4 regions of the Shewanella sp. Choline-02u-19 genome follow, and region 1 is predicted to be linked to each of the others. Evidence: predicted binding sites of a transcription regulator. Region 1 holds the regulator's gene; each other region holds the start of a gene.

The links. Region 1 encodes sigma-54, which starts transcription at its own class of promoters, with help from an activator protein. Its sites were predicted from a motif close to GTTGGCACGNNNNTNGNNT; they were not measured.
Region 2: a site for sigma-54 is predicted at 1,772-1,790, ahead of flhA (flagellar biosynthesis protein FlhA). Genes of this name have one in related genera too.
Region 3: a site for sigma-54 is predicted at 1,591-1,609, ahead of CXF83_RS14150 (YccF domain-containing protein). Genes of this name have one in related genera too.
Region 4: a site for sigma-54 is predicted at 1,338-1,356, ahead of glnA (glutamate--ammonia ligase). Genes of this name have one in related genera too.

Annotation. Positions count from the first base shown of each region.
Region 1 covers NZ_PJBE01000013.1:3,107,069-3,110,265, reverse strand. Annotated here, with positions in the region: gene ptsN (PTS IIA-like nitrogen regulatory protein PtsN) at 1-160, opposite strand, end outside; gene hpf (ribosome hibernation promoting factor) at 163-450, opposite strand; gene CXF83_RS20265 (RNA polymerase factor sigma-54) at 481-1,992, opposite strand; gene lptB (LPS export ABC transporter ATP-binding protein) at 2,130-2,861, opposite strand; gene lptA (lipopolysaccharide transport periplasmic protein LptA) at 2,858-3,197, opposite strand, start outside.
Region 2 covers NZ_PJBE01000013.1:543,510-546,706, forward strand. Annotated here, with positions in the region: gene fliR (flagellar biosynthetic protein FliR) at 1-399, shown strand, start outside; gene flhB (flagellar biosynthesis protein FlhB) at 505-1,638, shown strand; gene flhA (flagellar biosynthesis protein FlhA) at 1,828-3,197, shown strand, end outside.
Region 3 covers NZ_PJBE01000013.1:1,710,195-1,713,391, forward strand. Annotated here, with positions in the region: gene CXF83_RS14145 (pyridoxal-phosphate dependent enzyme) at 518-1,438, opposite strand; gene CXF83_RS14150 (YccF domain-containing protein) at 1,665-2,072, shown strand; gene CXF83_RS14155 (alpha/beta fold hydrolase) at 2,069-2,815, opposite strand; gene CXF83_RS14160 (M14 family zinc carboxypeptidase) at 2,864-3,197, opposite strand, start outside.
Region 4 covers NZ_PJBE01000013.1:3,545,964-3,549,160, reverse strand. Annotated here, with positions in the region: gene glnA (glutamate--ammonia ligase) at 1-1,254, opposite strand, end outside; gene typA (translational GTPase TypA) at 1,976-3,197, shown strand, end outside.

The DNA of each region.
Region 1 (3,197 bases):
CCATTTTTTCGCGAGCCAACAGGCTTTCGAAAATCTCTTGTGAAGAAAGGGTAGGGTACTGGGCAGCGGCAATATCGCTGATGAGTTCCAGTACTTTTTTCTTACTGCCCGGAGTGGCACAGGTAGTGCATTCCGGCTGCAGGATGGTACATAGTTCCATCGTTAGTGTTTGGTCAGCTTCTCTTTGTGTTTAATAACCTGACGATCTAATTTGTCGATCAGGGAGTCGATTGCGGCGTACATGTCCGCATGTTCCGAAGTGGCAAAAACTTCACCTTTTTTCAGGTGAATTCGTGCTTCGGCAATCTGTTGCATTTTTTCAACATTCAATATGACGTGCACATTATTGATCTGATCGAAATGACGTTCAAGCTTTGTAAATTTTTCTTCAACATAACTGCGCAGTGACGCAGTGATTTCAATGTGATGCCCAGTAAGGTTAATTTGCATAGAAAGATTCCTCCAAGTGTATAATTTTAGTTATAAACTCTTGCGTTGGTTTGAGGGCGGGATCATCATTGCTTCGCGGTATTTCGCGATGGTACGTCGAGCAACTTTAATCCCCTGTTCTGCCAACAGTTGCGCCATTTTGCTATCGCTTAATGGTTTCTGTTGGTTTTCAGCTGCGACTAACTTCTTAATAAACGCTCTAATTGCTGTTGATGAGCACTCTCCACCGTCGTCGGTTCCGACATGACTAGAGAAGAAATACTTTAACTCGAAAATACCTCTAGGGGTATGCATATACTTTTGTGTGGTCACCCTTGAGATAGTGGATTCATGCATCTCTACGGCTTCAGCAATGTCGTTGAGTACCATAGGTTTCATGGCTTCATCACCATATTCGAAAAATCCCTGTTGGAACTTCACAATACAGTTGGAGACTTTTAGGAGGGTCTCATTACGACTCTCAATGCTTTTAATAAACCATTTAGCTTCTTGTAAGTGACTACGAATAAATTGGCCATCTGCTTGATTTTTTTGGCTACGAGCCATCGAAGCATAGTGTTGATTGACGTTGATTTTTGGCATGTAGTCGGGGTTGAGTTCAACCACCCAACGGCCTTTCTTTTTTGTCACTGAAACGTCGGGGATCACATATTCGTCTTTACTTCGCGTGACTGCCAGGCCCGGTCTTGGGTTCAAGGTTTGAATAAGCGTGATAGCATCACGCAGGTCATCCTCTTTGAGCTTAGTCTTACGCATCAATTGCCTAAAATCACGTCCAGCAATCAAATCTAAGTAATCTTTAATGAGCAGGCGAGCATTGTCTATATGGGGTGTTGTTTCTGCATATTGAGCTAATTGGATAAGCAGACATTCACTGAGATCTCTGGCTGCGACGCCGATAGGGTCGAAATGCTGCACGCGTTTGAGTACGGCTTCCACTTCGTCTATCTCGATCTCTGGATCGCCCATTGCTTCAAGAATATCTTCACAATTCTGAGTAAGGTAACCTCGCTCATCAACCGCATCAATAATGGCGGTGGCAATCGCTAGGTCATTATCAGAAAAAGGCGTTAGATTTTTCTGCCATTCAAGATGTTCGTATAAACCTTCAGTGGTTTCGCCTTGGAATGGCATATCATCATCGCGCATTCCGCCGGAGCTTGAATTCGAAGACACGGTATAGACTTCATCCCAAGTAGTATCCATTGGGAGTTCATCTGGCATTGAATCTTGCGTTAATGCATCAGAGGTGTCTACCGCAGCGCTATCCTGCTGTGGATCAACATCTGTGTTACTGCTGTATTCATTGTCGCTATCCGACTCTGAATAGCTGTCAGAGTCACTGGTGGTTCTATCTTCGTTGCTGATAGGCTCGCCATCGGATTGCTCTTCATCTAATTCAAGCAGTGGATTAGAGTCTAATGCTTGCTGGATCTCTTGCTGCAGCTCTAAAGAGGACAATTGCAAAAGGCGAATAGCCTGCTGTAATTGTGGAGTCATAGTTAGCTGCTGACCCATTTTGAGCTGGAGTGACGCTTTCATCTTACCGCTATTCCCTACACTGTAATTAAACGTTGAAGCTCGGTGATTTGACGAAGAGAGCTTAAAGAGTCAACACTTTGATTGTATTCATATACTTAGCTAATGCTATACAATTAAACCCGCATACTGTGGGTTAACTATAGCCTGAATTGTTCACCTAAGTACACTGCTCGAACCTGCTGATTATCTAATATCTCGGCAGGTGTGCCTTCTGCAATCAAATTTCCGTGACTTACGATATAGGCATGTTCACAAACGTCCAATGTTTCACGCACATTGTGGTCTGTGATCAACACCCCTAAGCCACGGCTTTTTAACTGTTCAATAATCTTTTTAATATCGATAACCGATATTGGATCAACGCCGGCAAAAGGTTCATCGAGTAGAATAAACTTTGGGTTGGCTGCCAGTGCTCGAGCGATTTCAACTCTGCGGCGTTCACCACCTGATAACGCCATGCCTTGGCTATCGCGGATATGGGTGATGTGAAACTCTTCGAGTAGGTGTTCAAGTTGCTCTTCACGCTGCTCGTTATTGATATCTTTGCGAGTCTGTAATACTGCCATGATATTGTCACGCACTGAGAGCTTTCTAAAGATGCTTGCCTCTTGTGGCAAGTAGCCAATGCCTTTACGTGCTCGGAGATGCATTGGGTCTAAGGTTAAATCATCGTCATCGATTAAGATCTGACCCTTGTCGCTCTGAACTAAACCAACAACCATATAAAATGTTGTGGTTTTACCTGCACCATTAGGACCCAATAACCCAACAATTTGCCCTGTTTTGACCGTTAAACTCACATCTTGAACAACGGCTCGGCTCTTATAACTTTTCGCTAAATTGCGTACGGTCAGCGTTTTTTGGGTCATTGCTGTTCCTGCTTTTTAATGGGTGCGGCTGGGGTTTCAGGCGTCTCTTCTTGATAAGCTTCAGGCTGAATGATAGTGATCACGCGATCATTACCTTTACCTGTACTTTCTGCGACTAATTTTTGTAGTCCGATATTGTACTTGATGCGGTTACCCGTGACTTGGCTGCCCTCTTGCTCCAAGGTTGCATTACCTAACAAGGTTAAGGTTCTTGTTGCCAACTCATAACGGATCTCTTTCGCACTTGCCATCGCCGGGCGGCCATCTTCCATCATTTGGGTATATGTCGCAGGATTACCCGTAGCCACGAGTATTTTTCCTGAGCTCGCTTCTTTG
Region 2 (3,197 bases), 2.6 Mb from region 1:
CTGATATTTCTGGCCGTAGATGGGCACCTTGTCTTAATTAAAATGGTTGTTGCCAGTTTTGACTCCATTCCAGTGTCGATGAACGGCCTCAGCTTAGCCAGTTATCGGCTGTTCACTGAATTTGTCGGTTACATGTTTGGCGCGGCGCTCACGATGTCGCTGTCAGCTATTGTCGCACTGCTCACCATCAACCTCTCATTTGGTGTCATGACCCGTGCATCACCGCAATTAAACATTTTTTCTATTGGTTTCCCGGTCACCATGGTAAGCGGCCTGTTTATTCTATGGCTTACATTGACGCCTATCATGGCTCACTTTGATGAGGTTTGGCGTGAAACGCAGATTTTGCTGTGTAATGTACTAGAGCTGCAGTGTAATTCAGAAGGCACAATCAATTAATGGCTGTATTAATAGCGGGACTTATACAGGGATTAAGCCTTAATGGCTGGCGACCTTGCACTTTGAAGCCTTGTCGCTTCAAAGATAACACTCTGGTCAGTCACAATGGCTGAGAACGACAGCAGCCAAGAAAAAACAGAGGAAGCAACCGCCAGGAAGTTGCAACAGGCCAAAGACAAAGGGCAGGTTGCACGCTCTAAAGACTTAGGCACTTCAGCGGTTCTCATTGCAGCCTCCGTTGGCTTGGTTATGACTGGGCCGAGCATTGCCAAGGCGATGAGTAATATCATGATTAACCTCTTGACTATGACCCGTGAAGAGATTTTTGACACGCGGCAGATGATGAATATCTGGAGCATGGTCGGTAACGAGTTAGTGTCGCCGTTGTTGGGTTTTATTGCATTTCTCGCCCTGATAGCTTTCGTGGGCAACATCGCACTTGGTGGCATGTCTTTCTCTGGTAAAGCGTGCATGCCAAAATCCAGTAAAATGAATCCTGCTAAAGGCTTAAAGCGCATGTTCGGTGTGCAAGCTGTGGTGGAGTTGACTAAAGGTATCGCGAAGTTCTCCGTTGTGGCAATAACGGCTTATTTAGTCCTTAATATTTATCTGAATGATATTTTGATGCTGTCGCAAGATCACTTGCCCGGCAATATTTATCACGCGCTTGATCTCGTCTCATGGATTTTCATCTTACTGTGCGCATCAACATTCTTAATTGTTGCCATTGATGTTCCCTACCAAATTTGGAATCACAGCAAAGAGCTGAAGATGACCAAGCAAGAAGTGAAAGACGAATATAAAGATACCGAAGGTAAGCCGGAAGTTAAGGGACGTATTCGCCAGTTACAACAAGAGATGGCTCAGCGCCGTATGATGGGCGAAGTGCCCAATGCCGATGTTATTGTGGTTAATCCCGAACATTACGCGGTTGCGGTTAAATATGATGCGACTAAATCGACAGCCCCTTTTGTGGTGGCTAAAGGGGTCGATGAAGTGGCATTTAAGATCCGCGAAATAGCCCGAGAGCATAATGTTGCTATTGTCACTGCAGCGCCATTAGCGCGTGCTATCTACCATACGACTAAAATAGATCAAGAGATCCCGGAAGGTCTATTTACCGCGGTTGCTCAGGTGCTTGCGTATGTATTTCAGCTCCGGCAATTCCAAAAAGGTAAAGGGCGTCGCCCTAATGCCGTCCCCACAAAACAGCCTATTCCTGATGAGTTGAAGCACTAGCGGCTATAACTCACATTTCTCAGTTATAAATTGTATAATAAACAGTCAGTTGTTTGGTTGTCCATTCTTTGGTTATTCGTTTCAGGTTATAGTGTGCGCCGCTCTATGGTGTGAGCAGATTGATCTTGTTAATATTGGTACTAATTTTGCAATACAGCTAACAAGCGTCAAAGATTGGACTCAGGGTGAATGGAACTTAAGGCAAGACTAGGGCAATTAAAGCAATTAAAGCCCGCACATTTTAAAGGATTGGGTACCCCTATATTGGTTTTAGCCGCATTGGCTATGATCACGTTACCCATGCCTGCTTTTCTGCTGGATATTCTGTTTGCGTTTAACATAGCACTTGCCTTAGTGGTGTTGCTTGTTGCTATTTATAGTGACCGTCCACTTGATTTTGCCGCATTCCCGACAGTCTTGCTGATCGCAACCTTACTTCGACTCGCACTTAACGTTGCCTCTACCCGAGTGGTATTACTTGAAGGCCACAATGGTGGTGATGCCGCAGGTAAAGTCATTGAAGCCTTTGGCTCTGTGGTGATTGGCGGTAACTATGCCGTGGGTCTAGTGGTGTTTTTAATTCTAATTATCATCAACTTCGCGGTAGTGACCAAAGGTGCTGGCCGTATCTCTGAAGTTAGTGCTCGCTTTACGCTAGATGCCATGCCGGGTAAGCAGATGGCCATTGATGCTGACCTCAATGCCGGGCTGTTAAGCCAAGAGGAAGCCCGTGTCAGACGTGCAGAAGTGACCCGTGAAGCCGATTTCTATGGTGCGATGGACGGTGCGTCAAAATTTGTAAAAGGTGATGCGATTGCAGGAATAATGATTTTAGTGATTAATATTCTTGGCGGTTTTGTCATCGGTATGGCGCAGCACGGGCTTAGTTTTTCCGATGCTATCGAAATTTATACGCTACTCACCATTGGTGATGGTCTCGTCGCTCAGATCCCTGGTCTTTTGTTGTCAATTGCCGCCGCCTTAATGGTGACTCGCCAAAATGAATCGGGCGATATGGGCGAAATGATGATGAGCCAGATGTTTGACAGCCCCAAAGCGCTTGCCATTGCCGCAGCGGTTATGTTTGTAATGGGTATCGTGCCAGGCATGCCGCATTTGGTGTTTATATCGCTTGCTATTGTTGCTGGCGCCTCAGCTTACTTAATTAAGAAAAAGAAAGAGACTGACCGCGAGCGAGCATTGGAGTTGGCGAAAACTGGCCCCGTTGAAAAGCGTGATACCCAACCTAAAGAATTAAGCTGGGATGATGTTCAACACGTTGACACCATTGGTCTTGAGGTCGGTTATCGTTTGATCCCGCTGGTAGACAAAGGCCAGGGCGGCGAACTACTTGGCAGAATTAAAGGCGTGCGTAAAAAGTTGTCGCAAGAGTTAGGTTTTTTAGTGCCAGCGGTACATATTCGCGACAATTTAGACCTGTCGCCTAACGCGTATCGGATCTCATTAATGGGGGTTTCATCTGGTGAAGGCGAAATTCGTCATGATTGCGAGCTAGCGATTAACCCCGGACAAGTTTTTGGCAAGCTCGATGGTATTGA
Region 3 (3,197 bases), 1.4 Mb from region 1:
TTCGTTAACAAAACTGACTACAAGTCACTTGTATAAGCATAAAAAGATGAGTACTCTCGAATTGAACTTAAATTCATCTTTCGCAAAAATGCTAAGGATATCTTATTGTTATAAATCACTACCAACTTGGTAGCTTTAATAAAAGGAGTGTGACCATATGTCATACCTAGTAAATGGACACGAAATTACAGTCAACTTTCCAGTAGATTCAATTTCAGTCAACAAATCTTCAATCGCCTTCACAGACAGTCAAGGCAAAAACAGACAGACTTTTTCAAAGCGCACTGAAGCGCTTAAATTTATGAATTGGTTATTGTCTTCAAGTAAGTAAAACCGACTTTTCGATACAACTCCTCTCACTCGTATCGATAGTTTGTCTTCATAGGCAAACGAATAGGACTGAAACATATTCAGCTATTTAGTCATCTTCATTTGGTTTAGGCTTTACCTCTGCTCAGGTATCTAGCCTAACCAAATGGAAATTCCTCCCCCCAGAAAAAAAGAAACAATCCTAAGCTCACAATACTGCCGTATATTTACGTTGGTAACGTGGCAACATCGTCTCATTTCCTAATAAACCACCTTGATGAATGTAGATAATCGCTGCATCTGGATATTCGGATAAATACTGCTCTACACACATCCAACCCTTAGGATCATACAGTAATTCAAACTCAATCCCCTGCTCACCCACTTTACGCCAAATGTCATAAAAGATTTTATATAGCTTTCCGAAATGATATTTTTTAGCTGTGCTTATTATCTCTGGGTGAAATGAAGTGCCATTGATTAGCTCAGAAAACTGCTGGTTAAGGTAGTCTTCATCTCCTACACAAGCACATGTCATTACTTTTATGTTGTTATTATTAAGTACAAAATATTCATTTAAGAATACCGCAGTAGTGCCGGTTCCAGACGGAAGAAAAACAGTCAATTCATCTAGCTGACTAGACGCGAACCAATTGACAATCTCTTTTGCAAGTTGGTGTACCCCTTCCCGAGCATAAAGACAACGGCCTCCCTCAGGCACAAACAAAGCCTTACTATCATTTGGTAGCACATCTTGCTCGATATACTCTTTACAGCCTCTACCCTTCCTATCAGCAACCAAAGATAGATCGATGACGTTTGCGCCATTCTCGACAGCCGCTGCATAATTCCCCTTTGACGATGCTAAAACTTGCGCTGCAATATGATCAGTATAAAAATCAAGTTTCCAGCCTTTTAATTTAGCTAAAGCTGACATTGAATAAAGCGAGTTTGCAACAGGAGAACCATAACCGACTAATCGGGTGATACCAGGGAAGTCGTTATGTAGAAAGTAAGCAAATTTACGTGCCTTATTACCAGAGAAATCTTTATGTAACAGATCATCTCTTTTTACAAAAACACGGCAACCATTAAAGTCGATACTATCAACTGGAGTGTGAGTAAACACAGCAAATTCTCTTAATGTAATGAGTGACTATTGTAACGCTTTACTTAGTGCAGTTTTGACCTCGATGTAAAAAAATCACTAACTTTTGGTCTATTCCGTTATTCGAAAACATTCATAAACCCCCAAACAGCATATAAAACAACCCACCAACACATGGCGTGATAATTGCTTTATACAATATAGCAGTGCCCACAGGGCAGTATATTTTTATAGTGAGGGATCTTTCATGGCAGTTTTACGCTTAGTGTTTAATATAGCTTGGTTTGTGTTGGGCGGTTTTGTAATGGGGCTAGCGTGGTGGTTAGCCGGCCTTTTGTGCTTTATTACCATTATTGGGATCCCATTCGGACGAGCTTGTTTCGTTATCGGTGAGATGACTTTTTGGCCATTCGGTCAAGACTCTATAAGTCGCCGCTCAATCACAGGGGTGGAAGATTTAGGCACGGGTGCTTTTGGTATGCTGGGCAATATTGTTTGGTTTTTATTGTTTGGTATCTGGCTTGCGATTGGTCATATCGTTCACGCTTTTGCATGCGCCGTTACCATTATTGGTATTCCGTTTGCAATACAGCATTTAAAGCTCGCCATTTTGAGCTTAACCCCTATAGGTCAAACCGTGGTAGCAAAAGCTTAAGCCGATGACAAAAGCACTTTTTCCAGCTGCGCAATTAGCGCAGCTGGACAATCTAAACTAATATCATGTCCCGCCGCTTCAAACTCAATCAGTTCAGTTTTATAATAAAGTGACAGTTGTACACTACAACTGGGATTAACTAGCCTATCAGAGCTGCCATTGAAAACAAAAATGGGCTGCTGTAAATTATCAGGGGTTTGAAAGTTAGCACAGGCCCATATTTGCCGAACGACATTATGCATCTTGCTTCGATAATCTAATCTGAGTTCACTCCAATGCTCACACATCGCTTGATTGTCACCATAACGCTCACTCGAGAGTTTAAGCGCTGTGCACTCTAACCAATGCACCGCCCCCTGCTTAACTCGCCCCAGATAGGCAGTAACAATGGCTTTTAGATTAAACCTTGCATACCAAGGAGATAAGTTAGCCGCACTTGCGTTGATAACAACCACCTTGCTTACTTTTTGTGGCGCTAAGCGAGCCATTTCAAGCGCGATCATTGCGCCCATAGAAAGCCCTATAAGACAGTTGTCATTGCCTGTTAGTTGTTTAACTAATGCCTTAGCGTATGCCGTTATGGTTAGCGGGCTGGTGCAATCACTCAATGTCCCATTGCCTAACGTATCGAGCGCGATAACATCAATTTTATTTGCTGCCACTTGCACCGTTAAATCATCTTCAAATTCTCGCCAATGACGCTTATCTCGCATCAAGCCCCTAATGAGTACCCAGCTTTGCATAGTCCGTCCTTAATTATCTTTTAGGCCTGCTGTCTTTTATAGTTATCTTTAGTCATACCAGTCTTGCATTGCAGCAGCGTATTGACGAGTTAATAACTCACAACTCATGTCCTCTATAGCTCGGCTCGCCGCTAAGTCCATTAGAAACTGCATCAATACAGTGTGTTTTCGCAACGTTCTAACATGTCGATGTTGCTTTTGAGGGTTAAATAAACCGGCAAAATTGAATAGCTGTCGTGGGTTTTTCTTTACCCATGCCCAAGAGCCCATCTCCAATGTCAAAGGCAACAACGGCGCGTCATTTTGCTTCATTGCCAAATAATCCCATATATCACCATGAGTACGATAAATAAGGCTCTGGGGGGAGAACTGATAATGATTA
Region 4 (3,197 bases), 440 kb from region 1:
TGCATTTTCCAGTGAAGTGGCAACTGTTGGGATTTCAGCCGCTTCTTCTGGTGGTAAGTCATATAGATCTTTATCCATTGCTTCGCCTGGATGGATCTTATTTTGGATCCCGTCAAGACCAGCCATTAGCATTGCAGAGAATGCTAAATATGGGTTAGCCATTGGGTCACCAAAACGTAATTCAATACGACGACCTTTAGCACTTGGTACTACTGGGATACGGATAGAAGCACTACGGTTGGCTGCTGAGTAAGCAAGCATTACTGGCGCTTCAAAGTGTGGAATAAGACGCTTGTATGAGTTCGTTGCTGGGTTTGCAAATGCATTAATTGCGCGAGCATGTTTGATGATGCCGCCGATGTAGAACAATGCTGTTTCGCTTAGGCCTGCATACTTGTCGCCAGCAAAAATGTTCACGCCATCTTTTGCTAGAGATTGATGCACGTGCATGCCGCTACCGTTATCACCAACGATTGGCTTAGGCATAAAGGTTGCTGTTTTGTTGTAGGCGTCAGCCACGTTATGGACAACATATTTAAGCACCTGAACTTCATCCGCTTTAAGCGTAAGCGTATTAAAGCGAGTGGCGATTTCGTTTTGACCAGCAGTGGCGACTTCGTGATGATGTGCTTCAACAACTTGGCCCATCTCTTCAAGTACAAGACACATTGCTGAACGTATGTCTTGTGAAGAATCAACTGGCCCTACTGGGAAATAACCGCCTTTAACGCCTGGACGGTGACCTTTGTTGCCGCCTTCGTAGCTGGTACCTGAGTTCCAAGCGGCTTCTACAGCGTCAACTTTGTAAAAACAACCTGACATGTCAGCGCCATATCTAACGTCATCGAATAGGAAGAACTCTGGCTCAGGACCAATCAATACTGTATCGGCGATACCAGTAGAGCGTAAGTAGTCTTCTGCTTTCTTAGCAATTGAGCGTGGGTCACGGTTGTAACCTGTCATTGTGCCTGGGTTTAGAATATCGCAACGAATGTTTGCGGTTGTTTCAGCAGTGAACGGGTCAAGTACGAAACTTGCAGCATCAGGCATGAGCACCATGTCTGATTCGTTAATGCCTTTCCAACCTGAAATTGAAGAGCCGTCAAACATCTTACCGTCTTCGAAAAAGTCTTCATCAACCTGGTGGCTTGGGATCGAAACGTGATGCTCTTTACCTATGGTATCGGTAAAACGTAGATCAACAAACTTAACTTCTAATTCTTGTAGTTGTTGTAAAACTGATTCTGCTGACATTCTAAAGTCTCCGAGTAGGGTAAAGGGTTATCCCTTGTTTTTTATCTTAATGCTTAACGCAATATGCGATTCTGCTATCTGTAAAGCGAGAGTCGTGCCAATCATGTAACATTATGATTTATATGAATTCTAAATCATACTAAAAATATAAAGTTAGCTTTAACGCACCATTTTGGTGCGGCAAGCGGATCAAAATGGTGCACGCGCCATCATTGTGCAGCTAGACTGTTTTCATATTGACTAGCCGTTGGCTAATGGTTAAAAGCAAGACAACAGAATAGCCAAGAATAAGACTTTTTTATAGGGGACAAGTCAAAGAAAAATCAACCAAATGTAGATAAGTGTTATTCAGATAAAAGACAGTTTCATGCCGCTCGCAGGCGTATCTGGTTAAACAGACTAAACTAGGAAGTCGACTAAAGGGGTCGTAAACAGGATGTTTAACAAAATTTATCAATTAAAAGGACGCTAAATGCCTCAAAGAGGTATTTGAAAGGAACGGGAATATAAATAATCCTATCAAAGATAATGATGGAAAGTGTATGTAAAGCGGACGTTATGACGGGAAAAAGCAACACGCATAAGTTATTTCTAACGATTGGTTAAAAATAATCCTGTGAGATACTCGCCACCTAGAGTAGAATGTCACGCTTTTTATAGCAACAACTATAATCGTTTGGTTTTAGTGGTTGTCAGTACCCCCCCCTATATATTTATACCGATGGTAAGAGGTTTAGCCGTGTTAGAGAATTTACGTAACATCGCCATTATTGCACACGTTGACCATGGTAAGACTACCTTGGTTGATAAGCTGCTGGCGCAGTCAGGAACCCTTGAGACTCGAGGAGAAGCCACTGAGCGGGTGATGGATTCAAATGATCTTGAAAAAGAACGTGGTATCACGATTCTGGCCAAGAACACTGCCATCAAGTGGAACGATTACCGTATCAACATCGTTGATACCCCAGGTCACGCCGATTTCGGTGGTGAGGTTGAGCGTGTTCTATCTATGGTTGACTCAGTATTACTACTAGTTGACGCAGTTGATGGTCCAATGCCACAAACTCGTTTCGTGACTAAGAAAGCATTTGCTCAAGGTCTTAAGCCAATCGTTGTTATCAACAAGATTGACCGTCCTGGCGCACGTCCTGATTGGGTTATCGACCAAGTATTTGACTTGTTCGACAACCTAGGCGCAACCGATGAGCAACTAGATTTTCCAATCGTTTATGCTTCTGCACTAAACGGTTTCGCTTCTCTTGATCCAGAAGTCTCAGATGGTGACATGACTCCTCTATTTGAAACTATCGTTGAGAAAGTTTCATCTCCTGACGCTGATGCTGAAGGTGATTTCCAGATGCAGATCTCTCAAATCGATTACAACTCATACGTGGGTGTTATCGGTATTGGTCGTATCAAGCGTGGTAGCGTTAAGACTAACCAACAGGTCACTATTATTGGTGCTGATGGTAAGAAACGTAACGGTAAGATGGGCCAAGTATTAGGCTACATGGGCCTAGAACGTAACGAAGTCGAGATTGCTAACGCTGGTGATATCGTTGCAATTACGGGTCTTGGTCAGTTGCTGATTTCTGACACTGTTTGTGCAACTAACAACGTAGAAGCATTACCAGCTTTGTCTGTTGATGAACCAACACTAACAATGACCTTCCAGGTCAACACCTCTCCATTCGCTGGTAAAGAAGGTAAGTACGTAACTTCACGTAACATCCTTGAGCGTCTGCAGCAGGAACTTGTTCATAACGTAGCACTACGTGTTGAAGAAACTGAAAGCCCAGATCGTTTCCGCGTATCGGGTCGTGGTGAACTTCACCTTTCAATTTTGATTGAAAACATGCGTCGTGAAGGTTACGAGCTAGCTGTTTCTCGTCCAGAAGTTATCGTTAAAGAGATTGATGGCGAGATGTGTGAGCCATTCGAAA